Regions from separate parts of the Mesorhizobium sp. M0998 genome, predicted to be linked through region 3. Evidence: predicted binding sites of a transcription regulator. Region 3 holds the regulator's gene; each other region holds the start of a gene.

Region 1 (7,400 bases), on a different contig from region 3:
TGACCCGAGACGATGCTGCTGAGATGCTCGCCCTGGCATTGCTCACCAAGCCTGGCCCATTCACGCTCGAAGCCTTGAGCCTGGGCGATTTTTGGGGTGTGAAAATCGAGGGCAGGCTTGCGGCAATGGCCGGCGAGCGCATGAAGCAACCTGGCTATTCCGAACTCAGCGGGGTGTGCTCACATCCGGAATTTCGCGGCGGTGGCCTAGGAAAGCTGCTGTCCCTATTCGTGGCAAACCGGATAGTGGCGCGCCGCGAAGTTCCCTATCTCCACGCCTATGCCAGCAACGCCGCGGCCATAGCGTTATACGAGTCCATCGGCTTCAGGTTGCGAAGCACAATGAATGTGGCCGTGGTTCAGCGCAGCGAATGATTAGTCGGCGCATGATGCGCAGCATGGATGCATCCCGTATCGGAAGGAAGGATTTCGTACCGCCGAAATCCTTCCTTGAGACTGCAAGACCTGCTGCGTGTCAGACCGCGATCTTGCCGCCGCCTTGCCTGGTGATGGCAACGACCGCCGGGCGCACCGGCATGTCCGGCTTGAAGTCGGGCCAGCGCGTCGACAAATCCTCATAGTAGGACGGACGGCCGAAAGCCTCCCAGTCCTCGCCGCCGTCGCCCGGATGCTGGACCGCAACGAAGGCGGTCTGGTCGTCCGGCGCAAACAGGGGACCGCACATTTCGGCGCCGATCGGCACGCGGAAGAACAGCTTTGATGTCGCCCGTGCCGTCCCCTCCGTATCGACAGCCCACAGACCGTCGGTGCGGCCGGTGGCTTTCGGGCCTTGGCCGTCGGTGGCGACCCAGAGGCGGCCAGCCGAATCTACCGTGCAATTGTCCGGCATGCCGAACCAGCCATTGGCGGTGGTTGCGGTCGAGAAGGTGGCGCCGACGTCGGCCACAGCGGGATCGCCGCATTTCAGCAGGATTTCCCACCTGCCCTTTGTCGCGGTGAAATCACCGCCGTCCTCGACGATCTCGATGATGTGGCCAAAGGCATTTTCGGCACGCGGGTTGGCAGCGTCGACCTGGTCGGCCTTGCGCTTCGAATTGTTGGTCAGCATGACATAGACCTTGCCGTTGACGGCATTGGGCTGGATGTCTTCCGGGCGGTCCATCTTGGTGGCGCCGAGCAGGTCGGCGGCGCGGCGCGTCTCGATCAGCACGTCGGCCTGGCTGGCAAAGCCGTTCTCCGCCGTCAGCGGCCCTTGGCCGAAGACGATCGGCAGCCATTCGACCGAACCGTCGTCGGCAAACTTGGCGACATGCAAGGTGCCGTCGTCGAGCAAATCCATGTTGGCGGCGCGGTTGTCCGGATCGAACTTGCCTGTGGTGACGAACTTATAGACATAGTCGAAGCGCTCGTCGTCGCCGAGATAGAAGACGACATGGCCATCCTGGGCGACGATCGATTCGGCGCCCTCATGCTTGAAGCGGCCCATGGCGGTGCGCTTCCTCGGCACCGAAGTCGGATCCTGGACGTCGACCTCGACGATCCAGCCGAAGCGGTTCGGCTCGTTAGGCTCCTTGCCGATGTCGAAACGGTCGTAATGCGCTGCCCACTCATAGGCATCTTCGGGAATGCCGAGGCGCTTGTAATTGGCCGCCTCCTTATGCCCCTGCGGCAGCTCGCCCGAGAAATAGCCGTGGATGTTCTCCTCGGCCATGACATAGGTGCCCCACGGCGTGACGCCGCCGGCGCAATTGTTGATGGTGCCGATGACCTTCGTGCCGGTCGGATCGGCGCTGGTCTTGACGCGGTCGTGGCCGGCGACCGGGCCGGAGAGCGCGATCTCGGTGTTGGAGGTGATGCGGCGGTTGAGCTTGCCGTCGCGAACGACCTGCCATTTGCCTGATACCTTGCGTATCTCGACGATAGTGCCGCCATGCGCGGCCATCTCGACATCGACTTGCTCCTTGCTGAGGGGCGCCTGCTTGGCTTTGCCATCGACGATGGTGACGAGGCCCGGAAACATCAGGTGCGGATTGGTGTATTCGTGATTGACGACCAGCAGGCCGTGCTCGGCCGAGCCGTCGATCGGGATATAACCGACATAGTCGTTGTTGTAGCCGAATTGTCTGGCCTGGGCTTCCGCCGACTGTTTTGTCGGATCGAATCCCGGCGAATCGGCGAACAGCGGATCGCCCCAGCGCAGCAGCACGTCGGCGTCATAGCCAGGTGCGACGTGATGCTTGTCGTCGATGCCGGCCTCGAGCTCGTCGAAAGCGAAGGCGGAGCCTTCGGCGGCGCGGGCATTGTCGGCGGTGATCAGCGCCAGCGGGCTGACGGTAGCGGCTATGGCCGAGACGGCAAGCGAACCCTTGAGGAAGCCGCGGCGTGAGAACCGCGCGGCGATGATCTCACCCATGGTGCGGTTGTCGGTGGGATTGGCTCCTGGCCCATCGTTTTCCTCGAGCAGGCTGGTGCGGAAATGGGCGTCAGGGGTGCGATGTTCGGTCATAGGGCCTGCCTCTGGCTGGATGGATTGCTGGAGCGTGTTGCCTGGCCAATCCGGTATTACCGGCAGGTCACAGTTTGATGACATGCCGGCTAATTGCCACCTGCGATTTCGTATCCAACATCGGCCCCGCTTGACCGCGACCGGCGCTTCGGAAACAAGAGCTGCGGCAGGCGGTAGGGACCGCATCGGGAGGAACAAAAGTGAGTTTCTGGGGACTTGGGCAGCTCTGCGTTTCGACGGTGATCTTCCTGCTGGCGGCGATGGCCGCAAAACAGTGGGGGCTGGCGCCGAGCCTCGGCAAGATTGTGCTGACGTTGGCGCTCTATTCGCTGGGCAATCTGATCATGCTGAGGCTGATCCGTGAATTCGGCATGTCGGTGTCGTTCAGCCTGTCGGCGGTGATCCAGCTGGTGTCGGTGAATGTGGTGGCGCTGGTCTTCTTCGGCGAGCGCGTCAATGCCTTGCAGGCAACCGGCATCGTGCTTGCCATCGCAGCTGTGGCGCTGATCACGCTCGGGCCCTATCTGCAAAGGCTGTAACTGCGATCGGGCCGATGAAGAAGATTGCAAGCAGACTGCCCAACTGGCTGGAGTTCCCGGTTCTGCTGGCCGGGCTGGTCATTGCCGGCGGGCTGTGGGGGTTCGAGGAGCTGATGGAGCTGGCGCGGGCGACCACGCCGCATGCCTTCGACACCGAAATCCTGCTTGCCTTCCGCAAGGCCGGCCAGCCCGACAATCCGATCGGACCGGCGTGGCTGGAAGGGGCGATGCGCGACATCACCAGCCTCGGCAGCGCCAGCGTACTGCTGCTGATCACGGCAGCAATGATCGTCTATCTGCTTCTTATCCGCAGGCCAGGCGCGGCGCTTCTCATGTTCGTCGCGGTAGCGGGCGGCCAGCTCCTGTCAAGCGTGCTGAAATTCGATATCGACCGGCCGCGCCCCGATCTGGTCTCGCATCTCGCCGATGTGGCATCGCTTTCGTTTCCGAGCGGCCACGCCATGCTGTCGGCGGTGACGTATTTGACGCTGGGCAGCATGGCGGCGCGGGTTTTGCCCGGGCGCACAACGAAGATCTATGTACTCGGGCTGGCGGTGCTGACGACAGTGGTGGTCGGCATCAGCCGCATCTATCTCGGCGTCCACTGGCCGTCCGACGTATTGGCCGGCTGGTGCGCCGGCTTTGCCTGGGCGATGCTGTGCTGGCTTGCGGCACGGTTCCTGCAGCGATGGCTTGGGCGGGCCGACGGCACCTGACTCAAATCAGCTTGTTGATCAGGCCATGACCGCAGCCTGCCAGCAGGAAAACCATCGACAGCAAGGCTGTCGAGGTTGCCAACGCTTTGAATATCTTCACCCGCTCATCCTTTTGAAGTCGTGCCTGTGAAATCGGGATCGCAGTGGATGTCCCGCCAAACGATGCCGAGGTTTGTAGCATCACAGTGCATCGGCTGGCAAAGAGTGCTGCATGTTTGGAGGCAGACCATCAATCCTTGGTGCAGGAAGACGTCGCCGACCGCGCCAGCGCAGGAACTTCATCCTCGACTGTTCGGCGATGCCGTTCTTCGATTCAACGGCGGCCAATGTCATCGAGGGTGCGGCCCACAAGGCGAGCCGCGCCGGCGTTCGCTTCATTATATCAGGCGCTTCGCCGCAGATACGCCGCATGCTGATCAACCACGGCGTCAAGCGGCCGCTGGTGACTTATACCGCCTCGATCACGGATCGCGGGCGCAGCTGGAAGAAAGCCGCGCCCGCCGCCTGAGCCGATGGCTGGCTTAGTCGAGGCCCAATGCCGCGATCTCGCCGTCGTTCATCAGCGGCACGAAGATTGTCGACTTGCCGTCGGTGCCGATGTCGGCGCTGCCCGGCTTGAACGTCGCAACCGCTTGCGGCGTGCCGCCGGCTTTGTAGCGGTAGAGCGTGCCGGTCATATACGCGGTGGCGTAGATGCTGCCGCCGATGGCAACGACGCCATCGAGGTTGGCAAATTTTTCCGCGCCGGGCAGTGGCGAAACGGCCTTGGTAGCAAGATCGACCGAGAGCAGGCCGCCCGGCTCCGCGGTGCTGAAGTCGGGCTTGATGCCCTTGCCCCAGGAAGCGACGATCAGCCGGCCGCCATCGGCGAAGATGCCATTCGGCGAAGCAAGCGCCGCATCCCTGACGAACAGTTCGGGCCGGTCGCCGTCGATGCGATAGATCGTATCGGCAAGCATATCCGTGACATAGATCTTGCCGGACGCGTCGGCGGTCACGTCGTTGAGGAAGACCGCGTTCGGCACGTCGATCGTCGATGTTAGCTTGCCGCTTGCGAGATCGACGACGCGCACATGGGTGAGGTCGGCGACGTAGAGTTTGCCGCCGACAATCGCCATGCCCTTGGGCGCGTCCATGCCGTCGGTCCAGTGTTGCGTGACTAGCTTGCCGTCCATCGACAGGATCGACAGATAGCCGTTGCCGTCGGCTTCGCCGGGATTGCCGACGATGTTCGAGACGACAACGCGCTGGCCGGCGGCGTCGAACAGCGCCGATTCAGGCTGCTCGAGGCCGCCGGTGCGCCAGAGTTCAGCGGCCTGAACTGCCGGCGCGGCCGCGATGCCGACCAGGGCGAGAAGTATCGAGGTGAAGAGGCTCTTCATGGCTAGTCTCCTGTAATGGACTGGCGGAGAGCTAGGCCTTTCGATACTTTTCGGGAAGAGCTATCAGGACTAGTACCGAAGGCTGATACCAAATCGTGCAAAAGAGGTGCATCCCATGAACGGCCTGATCTTCGAAGCGCTGAAGCGGACGCTTAAGGCAAAGGGCATCACCTATCGCGTCCTTGCCGAGCGGATGGGTGTTTCCGAGCCGACGGTGAAGCGCATCTTCCACGAGCGCAACTGCAAGCTCGACCGGCTGATGGAGATCTGCACTGCCGCCGGCGTAGAGTTGGAGAACGTGCTCGGCTCTATGAACAGAGGACCAGGACCCGCCAACCAGATCGCGCCGGAGATCGAGCGCAAGCTCGCCGGGCGGCCGGCACTGCTGTTCGTCTTTGTCATGCTTTCCGAGAAATTCACGCCCGAAGGCATCATGCGCTCACAAGGGCTGAGCGAGGCTTCGATGTTCCTCTATCTGCGCGAGCTCGAGGAACTCGGCCTGGTCGCGCTCGGTCGCGGCCTGTCGGCAAGGCTGCTGATCGAGGCGCCGATCCAGTGGAATTTCGAGGGGCCATTGCGGCCGCTGTTCGAGACGACCAACAAGAATTTCATCGGCTGGGCCATCACCCATCTTGAGCGCGAGTCGACGTTCGTCAGCTTCTCCAGGCGGATGCGGCCGGAAACGGCGGAAATGGTCAGGCGCGAGGCGGAGGAATTGGCGGAGCGCGCCAAATTGCTTGCTCATCACGACCAGCACACGACGCCTGAAGACCGACTGGTCGGCTACAAATGGACGTTTGCGTTCGGCGCAACGCCGTTCCCGGTGATCATGCCGATCGGGCCGCATCCGCGCGACGCAGGCGCACGGACCGACGATCGAGTTGCGGCTGCCGCAAACGGACGACGTCTGCCGGCCTAGGTCAAAATGCAGAACGACCGAGTCCGGGCTGTTGGCGGCAGCCAGTCTGACTGAGCTTCTTACCCCTGAGTATCGGCCGCAAACACAAGATCGAGCCGCTATTCGGCGGTCTTGTTCGCCACCTTGTCATCCCAGACCATCTGCCGGTAGTCGAAGCCGTATTCCAGCGTCGGCTTGACAATACGGAAATAGGGCGACAGGTCGAAATCGCGCGGCGTGTAGAGCGAGTGATGGCGGATGTGCAGGATTTCCCTGCGCGAATAGCTCGACTGGGCCGAGGCACGGCCAGGCGCCCGGGTAATCTCCGGCAGGATCGGGTAGCGGATCAGGCCATACGCCTCGGCGATCAGCGACGAGCAGATGGCGCGCGTCGGGTCGCCGGAACCGAAAGCCAGCATGCGGCGGCGCCAGCGCACCGGCACCGGCGGCGTCGGCAAGAAGTAGCGCAGCATGTCGAATATATTCTTGAGATCGTATCTGAGACCGAGCCTGCCGATCATGAACGCGACGACCGCTTCGCGGTCATCTGGAGCCAGGCCACTCGCACGGCAGATGCGGGTGTTGTAGCTGCGATAGCGCGACAGCGGCACGGCGATGCAGCCATCGCCGAGCGTGACCTCGATCAGGCGCCGCCGCTCCGATCCGTCCTCCGGCTCCGGTAATGCATCGCCGACATAGAAGGCGGCATGCGACCAGGTCGACTGGGTGAGGTATTTGATCGCCGCCGAGATCTTCTGGTTGCCTTCGATGAGCAGGATGTCGCCGGGCTCGAGCGTGCGGCGCAACGTTTCGGCGTCCGACGGCGTGTAAGGCTCGTAGCCGGACGATTCCTCCTGCAGCCGGCCGGCAAGCCAGCGGCCAAGTCGGTCCAGAAGCGTGTCGCCGGGCTCGGTCATGCCAGACGGCGATTACCACAGGGCGGCAAGTTAGACCATGATCAGCCCACGCCAGGCGTGCCGGCGTCTTCGTGCGCAACTGTGAGATCTTCGCGCGCCTTACGGGCGAACTTCCTCGTCGAGCGCTTCGGGCTGTCGCCGAAAAGCTCGGCCGCCTCGGCGAGACAGGTCTTTTTCAGGCTCTTTTCCGAACGCTTCAGCAGCTTGGCAAGCAACCGCGTCTCTTCAGCAGGACCGAGTGGCTGGTCCTCGGCATCGAGAAGCGCGCGCATGACGAACACATCGTGCAGCTCGCCGAGCCGCTCGCCCAATTCGTCGACGGCCCTGCGCCGCATTTTGATCGGCGTCGGCCACAGCCGGCCGAGCAGCGACAGGTGCATGCCATGCGTCTTGGCCGCCTTGCGCAGGTCGTGAAAGTCATCGGCTTCGCCGCGCGAAGCCGCCTTGTCCAGCGCTTTCCTGGCACGGCGCAAAGTGGTGCG
Region 2 (7,400 bases), on a different contig from region 3:
ATTCGGTGATGGCGCCGAAGGCGGTCCGCCTCGAGGCCTGGCGCCGTATCGGCGCCGATCTCGACCACGCAAAGCTTGCCAGCCTTTCGACGAGCATCGGCTTCGACGGCATCATCGGCGCCGCGCATGACATCGTCGAGGGTAAGATCCGCGGCCGCGTGGTGGTGGATATGTGAGCCCCCAAGGGAAAAAAAAGAGCGCGACCGGTAAAATTCGAGCGATCAACCACAACCTTCGATAAGCTCTGTCTGGCAGGATTTCCGTATGATTGCGGAACCCGGCATCAGAGAGGCGGAACCAGCCGAACGGGCCGACGGGACGGCCCCCGCGGCGCCAGGACGGCAGCTTGTCGCCGCGCCACCGCTGGCGCCGGAACTGCCGGCCTCCAACCGCGAAGGCCTGCCCTTCCTGACGCTCGTCGCCATTGTCGTGCTGGCAGGCTTTTCGCATCTGACCGGGGCGCCGATCTTCATCACTATCGGCCTTTTGGCGACAGCCATCGCCGGGCTCGCCATGCATCTGCGCAACAGGCGCACCGAGCGCCGCGCGGTGGCCCTGCTCGATGCCACGACCGCCCGCAGCCGCGCCGAAATAGAGACGCTGGCCGACCGCATGTGGGAGATGCAGGAGAGCGAGGAGCGCTTTCGCGGGCTGATCGATGCACTCGGCGATCTCGTCGTCCATCGTGACCGCGACGGCCACATTGTCTACGCCAACAAGGTTTTCGCCGACCTTGTCGAAACCGACCAGCGCGACCTTGCCGGCAAGACCCTGGCCGAACTAGGCATCGATGTCGGCATCGTCCCCGACGCCGCGTTTTCCGACCATGAATGCCTGAGTTCCACCGACGTCGCCATTCGCACGCCGGACGGCCCACGCTGGTTCTCTTGGATCGAGCTGTCGGTGCGCGACAAGGACAGCGGCGCCGTTTCGCATCGCGCCATCGCCCGCGACATCACCGCTCGCAAGCGCGCCGAATCCTCGCTGATCACCGCCCGCGAGCGGGCCGAATATGCGAGCCAGGCCAAATCGCGCTTCCTCGCCACCGTCAGCCACGAGATCCGCACGCCGATGAACGGCATCATGGGCATGGCCCGGCTTCTCGCCGACACCAGCCTTTCGCCCGAGCAGCGGACCTATGTCGGCGCCATCTCGACCTCGGCCAGCGCGCTGCTGGCGCTGATCGAGGACCTGCTCGACTACTCCAAGATCGAGGCCGGCCGCTTCGATCCCGAACCGCAGCCGATGTCGGTGCGCGAGATCGCCGACAATGTCATCGAGCTTTTGGCGGCGCGGGCTTTTGCCAAGGATATCGGCCTCGGCTGTCATGTCGAACCCGACGTGCCGCAGCTGATCACCGCCGACCCCGGCAGGGTCAGGCAGGTGCTGCTCAATCTCATCGGCAACGCCGTCAAGTTCACCGACAGCGGCGGCGTCCTGGCAAGCATCGCCCGCGTCCGCACCGAAACCACCGACCGCATCCGCTTCACCATCACCGACACCGGCCCCGGTCTGCGCGAGGAGGACATGGAGCGCATATTCGCGGACTTCGAACAGGCTGACGGCACCTCGACCCGTGCGCATGGCGGTGCCGGCCTCGGTCTCGCCATTTCCAAGCGCCTGGTGACCGCCATGGGCGGCACTATCTCTGTGTCGAGCCGGCTTGGCCAGGGGTCCGAATTCGTCTTCGAGATTCCCGCTATTTCCGCCGTCGAGGCGCCGCAGATCCGCCAGGACGCGCTGTCGGGCCGGCATGCCGTGATCGTGTCGAAGAACCTGGTCGAGGCCGAAGCCCTCGCCCGCACCATTCGCGCCAATGGCGGCACGGTCGATCTGGCCACCGCCGCAGCCCAGGCCACCCCTTTCGCCGAGAGCTGCGACGTGCTGCTGATCGATGCTGCCATGGAGCAAAGCGACGGCAGGCTGCTCAGGCGCCTGCGCCAGAGCGGATTTGCCGATTGCGAGGCAGTGACGCTGATTGCACCGACCGACCGTGGCATGCTTGGCGAGTTCCGTGCCAATGGTTACGCCACCTTCCTTGCGAGGCCGGTGCGCGGCGAGACATTGCTGCGCGTGCTTTTGACCAGCCACGCGCCGGTCATCGCCGAGCCGCAACTGCAAAGGCGCGGCGCGCAGGCGGGGCACGCCATTGGCGCCCGCCAGCAGGGCCTGTCGGTGCTGATCGCCGAGGACAACGACATCAACGCCATGCTGGCCCGCGCCACGCTGCTGAAGGCCGGGCATCGCGTGAAAGTGGTCGGCAACGGCAAGGCCGCCGTCGAGGCGGTCATCAGCACCGGCCACAAGCACCGTTACGACGTGGTGCTGATGGACTTGCATATGCCTGTCATGGACGGCCTGGACGCCATCGCCGCCATCCGCCGCCATGAGGAGGAGACCGCGGTGCCGCCAGTGCCGATCATGGTGCTGTCGGCCGACAGCCAGGAAAAGACCCGCCACGCCGTGCTCGCTCACGGTGCCAGCGGCTTCGTCACCAAGCCGCTCGACCCCGATGCCCTGGTTCATGCGGTCGAAGGGCAAGCGGCCGCCTGAGGCACAACATAGACGGTTGATAGATTGCCCAGCCGACGAAGTATTGCCCGCAGAGCCGTATCACGGTACTGTCACAATCCTGTTGCACCTACACCGTATCCCCGTGCCAAGAGGGATGGCTCGAAGGAGAATCACTCGTGCATACAGTCATGCCGGAATGTGATGCTCGGCCGAACGCCAGCGGGCCTTTGCTCGTCGGCCGGAACGCCGATGCCGTCATAAAAGGCGCATCGCTCGGCCGCATCGGCAATCTCGAAGTGCGGCTCGCCCGCAACGAGGCCGAGATCGCTGCCGCGCAGGAAGTGCGCTACCGGGTGTTCTACGACGAGCTTGGTGCCAGGAAGGACCTGTTCCAGATGCAGGACCGCCGCGATGCCGATCGCTTCGATCCCCTCTGCGATCATCTGCTGGTCTTCGATACTTCGCTTTCCGGCCCCGAGCATCGCCGCATCGTCGGCACCTACCGCCTGCTGCGGCAGGAGATTGCCGCGGCCGCCGGCGGCTTCTATTCCGAAGGTGAATTCGAGCTGACCAAGCTCATCGCGCGGCATCCCGGCCAGCGCTTCCTCGAGCTCGGCCGCTCCTGCGTTCTGCCGGAATACCGCTCGAAGCGCACCATCGAGGCGCTGTGGCAAGGCATCTGGGCCTACATCAACCATTACGGCATCGGCGTGATGACCGGCTGCGCGTCGTTCCACGGCACCGTGCCTGCGGCACATGCCGAGGCGCTGACCTATCTTGCCCACCACTGCCGGACGAATTCATCCTGGGACGTGCGCGCCGTCGCCGGGCGCTATTGTTCCATGGATCTGATGCCGATCGAGGCCGTCAACACCAAGGCGGCGATCGCGGCGATGCCGCCGCTGGTCAAGGGCTATCTGCGCGTCGGCGCGCGCATCGGCGACGGTTGTGTCATCGACCGTGAATTCTCGACGGTCGACGTGTTCGTGGTGATGCCGGTCAAGGAGATCGGTGCCCGCTACGTCAATTATTATGGCGGAGAAGCGCAGCGGTTTGCGGCCTGAATAGGGCAGTAGGGGAGTAGGCGGAGAGAAGGCAAGGGCCCGAGTAGGCAATTGCTCTACTTTACCCGACGTAGCGCTATTCCCTACTCCCGTACTGCCCTACTCCCGTACTGCCCTATTCCCCTACTCCCCTAACTTACGCATCTTTCTCAGCCTGCTCGTTGACCGGCCCCGGCTCCACCGGCGCTTCGCTTGCGACATGCTTGGGGCCGCCCTTGGCGACGCCGACCATGGCCGGCCGCAGAACACGCTCGCCGATCGAATAGCCGGGCTGCACGACCTGCACGACTGTGTTGGCCGGTACGTCGGGATTGGGCACCTCGAACATCGCCTGGTGGAAATTCGGATCGAATTTCTCGCCCTCGGGCTCAAGCTTCTTCACGCCGTGGCGTTCCAGCGCCGACAGCATGGCGCGCTCGGTGATCTCGACGCCGTCGATCAGCGCCTTGAAGCCGGCATCGCCCGACGCCTTGGCCTCCTCCGGGATGGCATCCAGCGCACGGCGCAGATTGTCTGACACCGAAAGCATGTCGCGGGCAAAATTGGCAACCGCATAGGCGCGCGCATCGTGGACGTCCCGCGCGGTACGGCGACGCAAATTCTCCATGTCGGCCGCGACGCGCAGCGCGCGATCCTTCAGCTCTTCGTTTTCCTTCAGAAGCCGCACAAGCGCCTCATAGTCGCCGTCGACGCCACCTTCCCTTGGCTCCGCGGCAGCCTCGGTCTTCTCGGCTTCATCGGGCGCGCGTTCGTCTTTTGCCTGGTCGCTCATCGCCGTTTCCCGTCATTTTCGAATGGTGTGGATTTGCGCCCGATATCGAGGTTTAGCGGCCAAAAATCAAGGGGCAAGCGATACTGCAGCCGCTGTCGCTGCTTGATGGCGGACGGCGCAGACCTTTCGATTTTAATTCAAACTTTACCGTACCCGACGGCTTTGCTTGCCGGGACACTACAATGCGGGAACCATTCCTCCCTTGGAAGAGTTTCGAAGCCGACACAGGATTTTGGATGATGCCCCGCAGGAATGGCGAAAAACGCGACGGGCTCGCCGCCGATATCCGGCGCCAGCTCGGCACCGAGGCGACCAAGCGCTTTCTGCGCACCTTACCGGCCTTCCGCACGGAGTCCGATATTCCCGACCGTCTGAAGGAATTGCTCGACCGCCTGGACGGCGTCGAAGCCAAGGTGGTCGCAGGCGGGCGCCGTCGGTAGACACCGTCGCCAGCAACGCGACCTGCGATTGCGGCCGCAATTCCTCGCCATCGCGCGACATTTACCCGCAGTAACTTTGCGTGATCTCCGCCTTGCGGCAGCGCGCCGCTCCGCCTATGTTTCATGATGAACATGATTTCCCCCGAAGCTGTGGCAAACAGCAAGCGCGCCTGGTTGAAGATCCTGTCGCGCTATAAAAAGCCCGACAGGCGTCGCAGCGCCGTCGAACTCGCCATCACCCTCATCCCCTTCGCCACGCTGTGGGCACTGTCCTCGGCCGCTTATGCCTATGGCCATTGGTGGGGTCTGGTCCTCATCCTTCCGGCAGCCGGCTTTCTGGTGCGTATCTTCATGATCCAGCACGATTGCGGCCACGGCTCCTTCTTTGCCAACCGCTATGCCGACGACTGGATCGGCCGCGTGCTTGGCGTGTTGACGCTGACGCCCTACGATTGCTGGCGCCGCGCCCACGCAACCCATCACGCCAGCGCCGGCAATCTCGACGAGCGCGGCACCGGCGACATCAAGACACTGACGGTCGCTGAATATCGGCAACTGTCATGGCGGGGCCGGCTCGCCTATCGCCTCTATCGCCATCCGCTGGTGATGTTTGGCCTTGGCCCGATATGGATCTTCATTTTCGAGCAGAGACTGCCCTTGGGCATGATGCGGGGCGGTTTCACCCCCTGGGTGTCGTCGATGTCGACCAATCTCGCCATCGCGGTCATCGCCGCGCTGCTCATCTGGTTCGTTGGCCCCGGCGCGTTCCTGGTCGTGCATTTGCCGATCGTCATCCTCGCCGGATCGGCCGGCATCTGGCTGTTTTATGTCCAGCATCAGTTCGAGGAGACGGAGTGGACAAAGGACTCCGAGTGGGAATTCCAGCACGCTGCCCTGCACGGTTCGTCCTATTACGACCTGCCGCCGGTGCTGAACTGGATCACCGGCAATATCGGCGTCCACCACGTGCATCACCTCTCGGCCAAGGTGCCATGCTACCGGCTTCCGGAAGTGTTGAGGGACTATCCGGAGCTGCGTGAGATCGGCCGCGTCACACTCCTCGACAGCCTGCGCTGCGTCAAGCTGGCGCTGTGGGACGAGAGTCGCAGCAAGCTGGTATCGTTCCGCGAAGCGCGGATGGCCGTGTAAAGCATACCGCCGCACCTAAAGCGCGTTGCGCTCGACCGGCCTCATGCGACGCGCTTTAGGTTGTCGTTTATGCATGCCGTTATCGCAAAACCGCTGACACTTTTGCGCGACATGCGTTAGGGGTGCGGCGGGCTCCACATTCCGAGCTTAAGCCGCCCGGCGCTGGTCGCGCATCAGGATCTCGCCCTGGCGGATCTCGGTGCCCAGCACTTTCAGGCATTCGCGCATGAAGGCGGCAAGGCCCGGCCAGCCCTTGGCCGACACAAGATTGCCGTCGACATGGGCGCCGGTCGGCGCAACATCGATATAGATGCCGCCGGCCAGCGTGACTTCCGGCTCGCAATATTGCAGCGCCGCGACTTCCCTGCCGCGCACCACGCCGTCGACCGCGATCAGGATCTGCACGCCGTGGCAGATGGTGAAGATCGGTTTTCCCGTCTCATGGAAATGCCGCACCAGCGCCTGCACGCGCTTGTCGATGCGGATATATTCCGGCCCGCGCCCGCCCGCCGCGTAGACGGCATCGTAGTCGGCCGGATTGACCTCGGAAAACGTCTTGTTGAGGATGTAGTCGTGGCCGAGCTTTTCCGTATAGGTCTGGTGGCCCTCGAAGTCGTGCAGCGAGGTCTTCAGGATATCGCCGGCCTTCTTGTCGGGGCAAACGACATGGACGGTGTGGCCCACCGCATGCATGGCCTGTTCAAAGACGAAAATCTCGTACTCCTCGCTGAACTCGCCAACGAGCATCAATATCTTCTTGCCAGCCATACCCGGTTCCTCCCTTGTGGCCACATTTATTCGGATCGCGAAATAATAGGCCCATCCTAAGGCGGAGAGGCGCAAAATAAAAGGCTGAATCGGGAATGTGGTCCGACCAGATAGGGCTTCTGGCCCTCTGGAGCGGATCAGCCGGCGCGCACCCGCCGCCAGGAATATTTCGGGCCTTTGGCCTCCGGCTTCACCGCCGGCTGATAGAACAGCGGAAGTCCGCCGGTGCGGCCTTGCTCGAGCCGCTTCAGCAGCACCGGGTGCGATACCTCGAATTCATCGAAGCCGACGCGCAGCATATGCGGCAACTGATCGATCAGCACCTGCCCGGTGGCGCGCATAGCGCCTGCAAAATGATAACGGCTGCGCAGCAATTCGCCCTTGGAGAACGAGCGGCCGTCATTGAACGCCGGAAACGCCAGCGCCACCAGCGACAGCTGATCGAGCAGGCCTGCGATCTTCTCGAGCTGATCGCCGGGCTGCAGCAGCACACCGATGCGCTCCTTCGCCGACCGCCGCACCTCCGGATCGAGGCCGAGAAACGCCTGCAACGGCAGGATGAAACGGCCATTGCCGACCAGCGCCTCGGCGCTTTCGGCATGAACCCACTCGTCCTCGCGGAACCCATCCGGTGTCCACAGCCGCATGGCGTTTTCGGCTATCAAATCGCTCATCAAGAAAATTCCCAAGTCC
Region 3 (7,400 bases):
CGTCATCACCTTCCTGATCCTCGCCGCCGCCCGCTATATGCTGATGCGGATCGACGCCCGTACGGGAGCCTGACCGATGTCGACATCCTCATCGCTCCACAGCCGCCGCAAAGCCAGGAATTCGGTGATGATGGCGCTTTGCGTCGTCGCCGCCGGCATCGGGCTTGCCGGGCTGGCGCTCATTCTCGGCGCGTTGGTCTATAAGGGCACAGCCGGGCTTTCGCTCGCGGTCTTCACCGAGATGACGCCACCACCGGGCGAGGCCGGCGGCTTGCTCAATGCCATCACGGGCAGCCTGCTGATGACGATCATCGCCGTTGTCGTCGGCACGCCGATCGGCGTGCTGGCGGGAACCTACATGGCCGAGTATGGACGCTTTTCGCGCATCACCACCGTCGTCCGCTTCATCAACGACATCCTGTTGTCGGCGCCGTCGATCATCATCGGCTTGTTTGTCTATGAGCTGATGGTGCGGCCAATGGGACATTTCTCGGCCATTGCCGGCGCCGTGGCGCTTGCCATCCTGGTCATTCCGGTGGTCGTGCGCACCACTGAAGACATGCTCAACCTGGTGCCGAACGCGTTGCGTGAAGCCGGTGCCGCGATCGGCGCGCCGCGCTGGGTGGTGATCCGTTCGGTCGCCTACCGCGCCGCATTGTCCGGCATCGTCACCGGCATATTGCTGGCGATAGCACGCATTTCCGGCGAGACGGCGCCGCTGCTCTTCACCGCGCTCAACAACCAGTTCTGGAGCAGCAATATCAACGCGCCGATGGCCAGCCTGCCGGTGACCATCTTCCAGTTCGCTCTCAGCCCTTACGAGGAATGGCAGCAACTGGCGTGGACCGGCGCACTCATAATCACCCTGACGGTTCTGGGCTTGAGCATCCTCGCCCGCAGCCTTACCGGACGCAGAGAGGACAGATGACACAGATGTTGTCCCCAGACATGACGATGACCGAAACGGTCACCGAGAAGACGAAGATCGAGGTCAAGAATCTCAACTTCTACTACGGCCAGAGCAAGGCGCTGAAGGACATCAGCCTGTCGCTGCCCGAGCGCAGCGTCACGGCCTTCATCGGCCCTTCGGGCTGCGGGAAATCGACGCTGCTGCGTGTGTTCAACCGCATCTATGAGCTCTACCCAAAACAGACGGCCGAGGGCCAGGTGCTGCTCGACGGCAAGAACATTCTCGACCGGTCGCAGGATCTCAACCTCCTCAGGACCAAGATCGGCATGGTGTTCCAGAAGCCGACGCCGTTCCCGATGTCGATCTACGAGAACATCGCCTTCGGCGTCAGGCTCTACGAGAACCTCGGCAAGTCCGAGGTGGACGGCCGCGTCGAACAGGCGTTGAAGCGCGCCGCGCTGTGGAGCGAGGTCAAGGACAAGCTCAACGCCAGCGGCTTGAGCCTGTCCGGCGGCCAGCAGCAGCGGCTCTGTATCGCCCGCACCGTGGCGGTGAAGCCGGAAGTCATTCTGCTCGACGAACCGGCTTCGGCGCTCGACCCGCTGTCGACGGCCAAGATCGAGGAACTGATCGACGAATTGCAAGCCGACTACACGATCGTCATCGTCACCCACAACATGCAGCAGGCGGCGCGCGTGTCGCGCCAGACGGCCTTCATGTATCTGGGTGAACTGGTCGAGTTCGACCGGACCGAGAAGATCTTCACGTCGCCCCGCGAGAAGCGCACGCAGGACTACATCACGGGCCGCTTCGGCTGAGCCGTTCCGATCATGCATATGAGGACAGGACCATGGGCGAACACACAGTCGCTTCTTTCGACGAGGATCTCGAGCAGATCAGCAAGCTGATCCGCGACATGGCCGACCTCGCCGGTTCGATGGTCGGCGGGGCGACCAAGGCGCTGTTGAATTCCGACAACGTGCTGGCGCAACGCGTCGTTTCCGACGACGCCATCATGGATGCGCGTCAACGCGAACTGGACGACCGCGCCATCACCCTGATCGCCAAACGCCAGCCGATGGCCCACGATCTTCGCCATGTGGTCGGAGCGATCCGCATGGCGGGCGACCTCGAACGCATCGGCGACCTTGCCAAGAATATCGCCAAGCGCGTGAGTGCGGTCGGCCTCAGCGTCACGCCGCGGGACCTGTCGCATTCCATCGACGCGATGGCGCAGCTGGTTCTCATCCAGGTGCAGGGTGTCATCGAGGAATATGCTGCAGGCGATGCGGCCGCGTTGGCCAAGCTTCGTGCCGCCGACGAGCGCATCGACGTTAAATACACGTCCGTGTTCCGCGAGCTGTTGACCTACATGATGGAAGATCCGCGCAACATCACCGCTTGCACGCACCTGCTGTTCTGCGCCAAGAATCTGGAGCGGATCGGCGACCATGTCACCAACATCGCCGAAAATGCGTATTATGTGCTGACCGGCGAGCAATTGCCGGTCAATCGTCCGAAGCAGGACGAAACGACAATGTCCGCACCGGTGACATGATGGGGGTGCCCAGCCGATGATCGCACCACGCATAATGGTGGTGGAGGACGAGGAGCCGTTGGGTGTGCTGCTCCGCTACAATCTCGAATCCGAAGGCTACCAGGTCGAGGTGGTGACACGCGGCGACGAAGCCGAGATCCGTTTGCAGGAGAATGTGCCCGACCTTTTGGTGCTCGACTGGATGATACCAGCGGTTTCCGGCATCGAGCTCTGTCGTCGGTTGCGGGTGCGCCCCGAAACCGAGCGGCTGCCGATCATCATGCTGACCGCGCGCGGCGAGGAGAGCGACCGGGTGCGCGGTCTTTCGACCGGCGCCGACGACTATCTGGTCAAGCCGTTTTCGACACCGGAATTCATGGCCAGGGTCAAGGCGCTGCTGCGGCGCGCCAAGCCGGAAGTGCTGTCCAGCGTGCTGAAGGTCGGCGACATCGTGCTCGATCGCGAATCGCACAGGGTCTATCGCAAGAAGAGCGAAATCAGGCTCGGGCCGACCGAATTCCGGCTGCTCGAGTTCATGATGCGGCATCCGGGCCGTGTCTTCTCGCGCAGCCAGTTACTCGATAATGTCTGGGGCGAGACAATCTACATCGACGAACGCACCGTCGACGTGCATGTCGGGCGGCTGCGCAAAGCCGTCAACAACGGCCGGATGCCGGATGTCATCCGCACCATCCGCGGCGCCGGCTATGCGATCAGGGAAGATTGACCCGCCTGGTCAGGCTACGTTCTTTCTGACGCTGGGCCTCATTTGCGCGCCCGGCGCGAAAATCTCCTGGTCGACGAAGCTTAACGCCCGCATCGCGCAGCCTTCGCGGATCAGCGGCAATTCGTTCGGCTCTGTATCGAAGGAGATCGAGCCTGAATGCTGGCCGCCGGCGGTCTGGGCGATTGCCTTCCGCAAGGCCGGCTCGATCAGATCGAAGGCGGCGGCACTGGCGCCGACCATCGCGACCGGTGCCGGATCGATCAGCGCGAACAGCGAGCCGAGACCGAAACCCAGCGCTTCGCCGGCCTTGCGGTAGGCCTCGCGTTCCGGCCCATCTTTCTCGCGCGCCCGGGCCGCCAGTGCTCGCATGTCGGCGTCGCTGACGTCGGCGACCGGTTCGCTGTCTTCGCTCATCTGCCTGGCGTTGCGCCAGATGGCGTAGTTGCCGGCATACGCCTCGATGCAGCCGCGCCGCCCGCAACGGCAGCGCGCGCCGCCCGGACGATGGATCATGTGGCCAAATTCGCCGCCCGAGGAATGCGTCCCGGTGAACAGTTCGCCCTTCAGCACCAGCCCCATGCCGATGCCATGCGAAAGCAGGATGGCGATGAAGTCGTCGCGATAGCGATCCGGATTGCGCCAGCGCAAAGCCACCGCCATCATGTTGCAGTCGTTCTCCACCGTTGCCGGGATGCCGAATTCGTCCTCCAGCATGTCGGCAAAGGCGATGTCGGTCTGCGGCGTGATCGGCGACCACAGCATGGCGCGTGCAGGGGAGTCGGTAATGCCCTGAATCGCCAGGGCGATGCGGGCGACACTGCGGACGTCAAGGTCTGGATCCTGCAGCCGGCGCCGGACGATGGCCATGCATTCACGGATCAGCTCGTCGCGCGGCATAGTCAGCGTGTCCAGCCGGCGCTGTTCCTCGGCGACCACCTGTCCCGTATAGTCGATAATGGCGGCCGAAAGGAAATTCAGCGACAACACCACGGTCAGCACCGCCGCCGCTTCCGGGTTGAGGGCGAGGCCGACTTGCGGACGACCGCGTTTCAACGAAACGGGCTCACTTGGCTTGCTCTCGGCGAGGATGCCTTCCCGTATCAGGTCGGAAGAAATCGCCGATATGGTCGAATGACTGAGGCCGGTGGTAGCTGCGATCTCAGTACGCGATGGCTGGCCGGCCCGGCGCACCGCCGAGATCACCATCGCCCGGTTGCGCCGGCGCAAATCGTCATGGCGGATTCCGACCGACATTGTTTTGCTTTCCTCCCGGTTGCCGCGGCCGCTCATGAACCGGAAGCCGTCGGTAATGTCCGACAAATAGTGTCGGATGAGGCAAATAGTGTCAGATGCAGGTGGCGCTGTCATCGTTTATTCCGACGCTCGAAAAAACTCGCAGAGTCATCAAAATTCATCAGAATCGATGTTGACAGCAGCCGGAGATCGGACCAGTATTTTTTCGAGGCTCGAAAAAATTAGAGCTTCTAAGCTGGTCTTTGAGCCAATTGGTCACGCCGTACGCGGCGCAGGGAGGATATGATGAAGAAATTCACGACCGCCATTCTGGCGGGTGTCGCCATGACGCTGGCGCTGGCGTCGGTGGCGCAGGCTAAAGACAAGGTCATCGGCGTTTCCTGGTCGAACTTCCAGGAAGAGCGCTGGAAGACCGACGAGGCCGCAATGAAGGCGGCCATCGAGGCCGCAGGCGACAAGTATATTTCCGCCGACGCACAGTCCAACCCCGGCAAGCAGCTCACCGACGTCGAGAGCCTGATCTCGCAGGGCGCCAACGCACTGATCATCCTGGCGCAGGACGCCTCGGCCATCGGGCCGGCCGTGCAAAAGGCGCTGGACGAAGGTATTCCGGTTGTCGGCTACGACCGGCTGATCGAGAACAAGGACGTCTTTTACCTGACCTTCGACAACAAGGAAGTCGGCCGCATGCAGGCCCGGGAAGTCTTCAAGGTGAAGCCGGAAGGCAACTATGTCTTCATCAAGGGTTCGGGTTCCGATCCGAATGCCGATTTCCTGTTTGCCGGTTCGATGGAGGTGCTGAAGGCGGCAATAGACAGCGGCAAGATCAAGAATGTCGGCGAGGCCTATACCGACGGCTGGCTGCCGGCCAACGCTCAGAAGAACATGGAACAGTTCCTGACCGCCAACGACAACAAGGTCGATGCCGTGGTCGCGGCCAATGACGGCACTGCCGGCGGCGTCGTCGCCGCGCTGACAGCGCAAGGGCTGGCCGGATCGGTTCCGGTTTCGGGCCAGGACGGCGACCACGCCGCGCTGAACCGCATCGCGCTCGGCACACAGACCGTGTCGGTGTGGAAGGATGCGCGCGAGCTCGGCAAGAATGCCGCCGAGATCGCCTCGCAGCTGGCCGACGGCAAGCAGATGACCGACATTGCCGGCGTGAAGGATTTCACCACGCCCGGCGGCAATACCGTCAAGTCGCTGTTCCTGACCCCGGTCGCCATCACCAAGGACAACCTCAACGTCGTCATCGACGCCGGCTGGATCAAGAAAGAAGAGGTCTGCGCCGGCGTGACGGCTGGCACTGTTGCAGTCTGCAACTGAGCCGACGTTTCCGAGAAGTCCGAACGCCGCGGCCGCTCGCCGCGGCGTTTTTCAACAAGAGTTGTTTTTCCGCTTCCGGCGGATAACTTCTAGGCTGCTTCCGGCATCCGCGGCAGACGGCAACCCGGCGGGAGAAACATCATGACCGACACGACGTCCAACACGCCGGTCGACAGCACGGCAGACCGGGCACGGGAATCCGAGCTCGGCATCGTTGCCCGATTTCTCAAGGCAACCGAACTCGACACGCGCATGCTCGGCATGGTCGGCGCGCTGCTGGTCATCTGGGTCGGCCTGCATGTCATTTCCAGCGTACGGCTCGGCGTCAATCCGTTCGACTTCGACAGCCGGACCTTCCTGACGCCACGCAATCTCTGGAACCTGTCGGTGCAGACTTCCGCCGTGGCCATAATGGCCGCCGGAATGGTGCTGGTTATCGTCATGCGCAATATCGACCTGTCAGTCGGTTCCGCCGAAGGCCTGATCGGCGTGGTCATGGGCTTTGCGCAGGTGCATTTCCTGGTGCGAATGATCGGTCTGCAATTAGGCAATCCCTGGATCTGGATCCTGGCACTGGCCATCGGCCTGGCGCTTGGCCTTCTGATCGGAGCGTTCCAGGGATACATCATCGCTTATCTCGAGGTGCCGGCCTTCATCGTGACGCTGGGCGGCCTTCTGGTCTGGCGGGGTGCCGCATGGTGGGTCGTCAGTGGGCAGACGATTGCGCCGCTGGATGCCACTTTCCAGCTGATGGGCGGCGGACCGACGGGTTCGATCGGCGCGCGATGGAGCTGGATCGTCGGAATTGTCGCGTGCCTGGCGGTTGTGTTCATGCTGCTCAACGGGCGGGTGCAGCGCAAGCGGTTCCGCTTCCCGTTACGCCCGATCTGGGCCGAGACGTTCCTCGGGGCCGTCACTTGCCTTGTCATCATGGGCGCCATATGGCTTGCCAATTCCTATCCTTGGCCGGTCGGCATCGTGAACAGATATGCGGCGGCCAACAATATAACCGTTCCCGAAGGCGGGCTGTTCATCGCCCATGGCATCGCCATACCCGTGCTGATGGCTGTTGCCGTAGGGCTGATCATGACCTTCATCGCCAAGCGTACCCGTTTCGGCCGCTATGTCTTCGCCATCGGCGGCAATCCGGAAGCAGCCAACCTTGCCGGTATCAACACGCGCTGGGTGACCATGAAGGTGTTCATGATCATGGGCGTGCTGGCGACGATCGCCGCGGCGATCTCGTCAGCCAGGCAGAACTCGTCGACCAATGCGCTGGGCACGCTGGACGAGCTCCTGGTCATCGCGGCGGCGGTGATCGGCGGCACGTCGCTCGCCGGCGGCTCCGGCACAGTGCTCGGCGCCATGCTCGGCGCGCTTTTGATGCAGTCGCTGCAGTCCGGCATGGTGCTGCTCGGCATCGATTCACCGCTGCAGAGCATCGTTGTCGGCGCCGTGCTGGTGCTCGCGGTGTGGCTCGATACCGTCTATCGCAAACGCGTTTAGGGAGGAGGAACGATCATGGCAGACAAAACCGCTCCCACGGGCACGCCGCTGATCGACATGCGCAACATCTCCATCGCTTTCGGCGGCATTCGCGCCGTCGACGATGCCTCTGTCGACCTTTTCCCGGGCGAGGTGATGGC

What was found. The regulator PhoB, encoded in region 3, activates phosphate uptake and scavenging genes when phosphate is short. The targets are predictions, from matches to a motif close to TGTCATNNANCTGTCAT.
Region 1: NKH59_RS29620 (PhoX family protein) is a predicted target of PhoB. The motif match lies at 2,533-2,549, and genes of this name have one in related genera.
Region 2: olsB (l-ornithine N(alpha)-acyltransferase) is a predicted target of PhoB. The motif match lies at 2,623-2,639, and genes of this name have one in related genera.

Annotation. Positions count from the first base shown of each region.
Region 1 is NZ_JAMYND010000052.1:14,262-21,661, forward strand. It holds gene NKH59_RS29615 (GNAT family N-acetyltransferase) at 1-374, shown strand, start outside; gene NKH59_RS29620 (PhoX family protein) at 475-2,466, opposite strand; gene NKH59_RS29625 (hypothetical protein) at 2,667-3,005, shown strand; gene NKH59_RS29630 (phosphatase PAP2 family protein) at 3,020-3,721, shown strand; partial or broken gene NKH59_RS29635 (sodium-independent anion transporter) at 3,981-4,229, shown strand; gene NKH59_RS29640 (SMP-30/gluconolactonase/LRE family protein) at 4,243-5,103, opposite strand; gene NKH59_RS29645 (helix-turn-helix domain-containing protein) at 5,219-6,022, shown strand; gene NKH59_RS29650 (C40 family peptidase) at 6,121-6,918, opposite strand; gene NKH59_RS29655 (CHAD domain-containing protein) at 6,960-7,400, opposite strand, start outside.
Region 2 is NZ_JAMYND010000012.1:74,643-82,042, reverse strand. It holds gene acuI (acrylyl-CoA reductase (NADPH)) at 1-176, shown strand, start outside; gene NKH59_RS13880 (PAS domain-containing hybrid sensor histidine kinase/response regulator) at 265-2,553, shown strand; gene olsB (l-ornithine N(alpha)-acyltransferase) at 2,703-3,578, shown strand; gene grpE (nucleotide exchange factor GrpE) at 3,715-4,350, opposite strand; gene NKH59_RS13865 (hypothetical protein) at 4,587-4,790, shown strand; gene NKH59_RS13860 (fatty acid desaturase) at 4,917-5,939, shown strand; gene NKH59_RS13855 (DJ-1/PfpI family protein) at 6,087-6,707, opposite strand; gene NKH59_RS13850 (DUF934 domain-containing protein) at 6,845-7,381, opposite strand.
Region 3 is NZ_JAMYND010000010.1:31,278-38,677, forward strand. It holds gene pstC (phosphate ABC transporter permease subunit PstC) at 1-73, shown strand, start outside; gene pstA (phosphate ABC transporter permease PstA) at 77-928, shown strand; gene pstB (phosphate ABC transporter ATP-binding protein PstB) at 925-1,728, shown strand; gene phoU (phosphate signaling complex protein PhoU) at 1,761-2,468, shown strand; gene phoB (phosphate regulon transcriptional regulator PhoB) at 2,485-3,174, shown strand; gene NKH59_RS11805 (ROK family protein) at 3,184-4,428, opposite strand; gene xylF (D-xylose ABC transporter substrate-binding protein) at 4,714-5,754, shown strand; gene NKH59_RS11815 (sugar ABC transporter permease) at 5,896-7,260, shown strand; gene NKH59_RS11820 (ATP-binding cassette domain-containing protein) at 7,276-7,400, shown strand, end outside.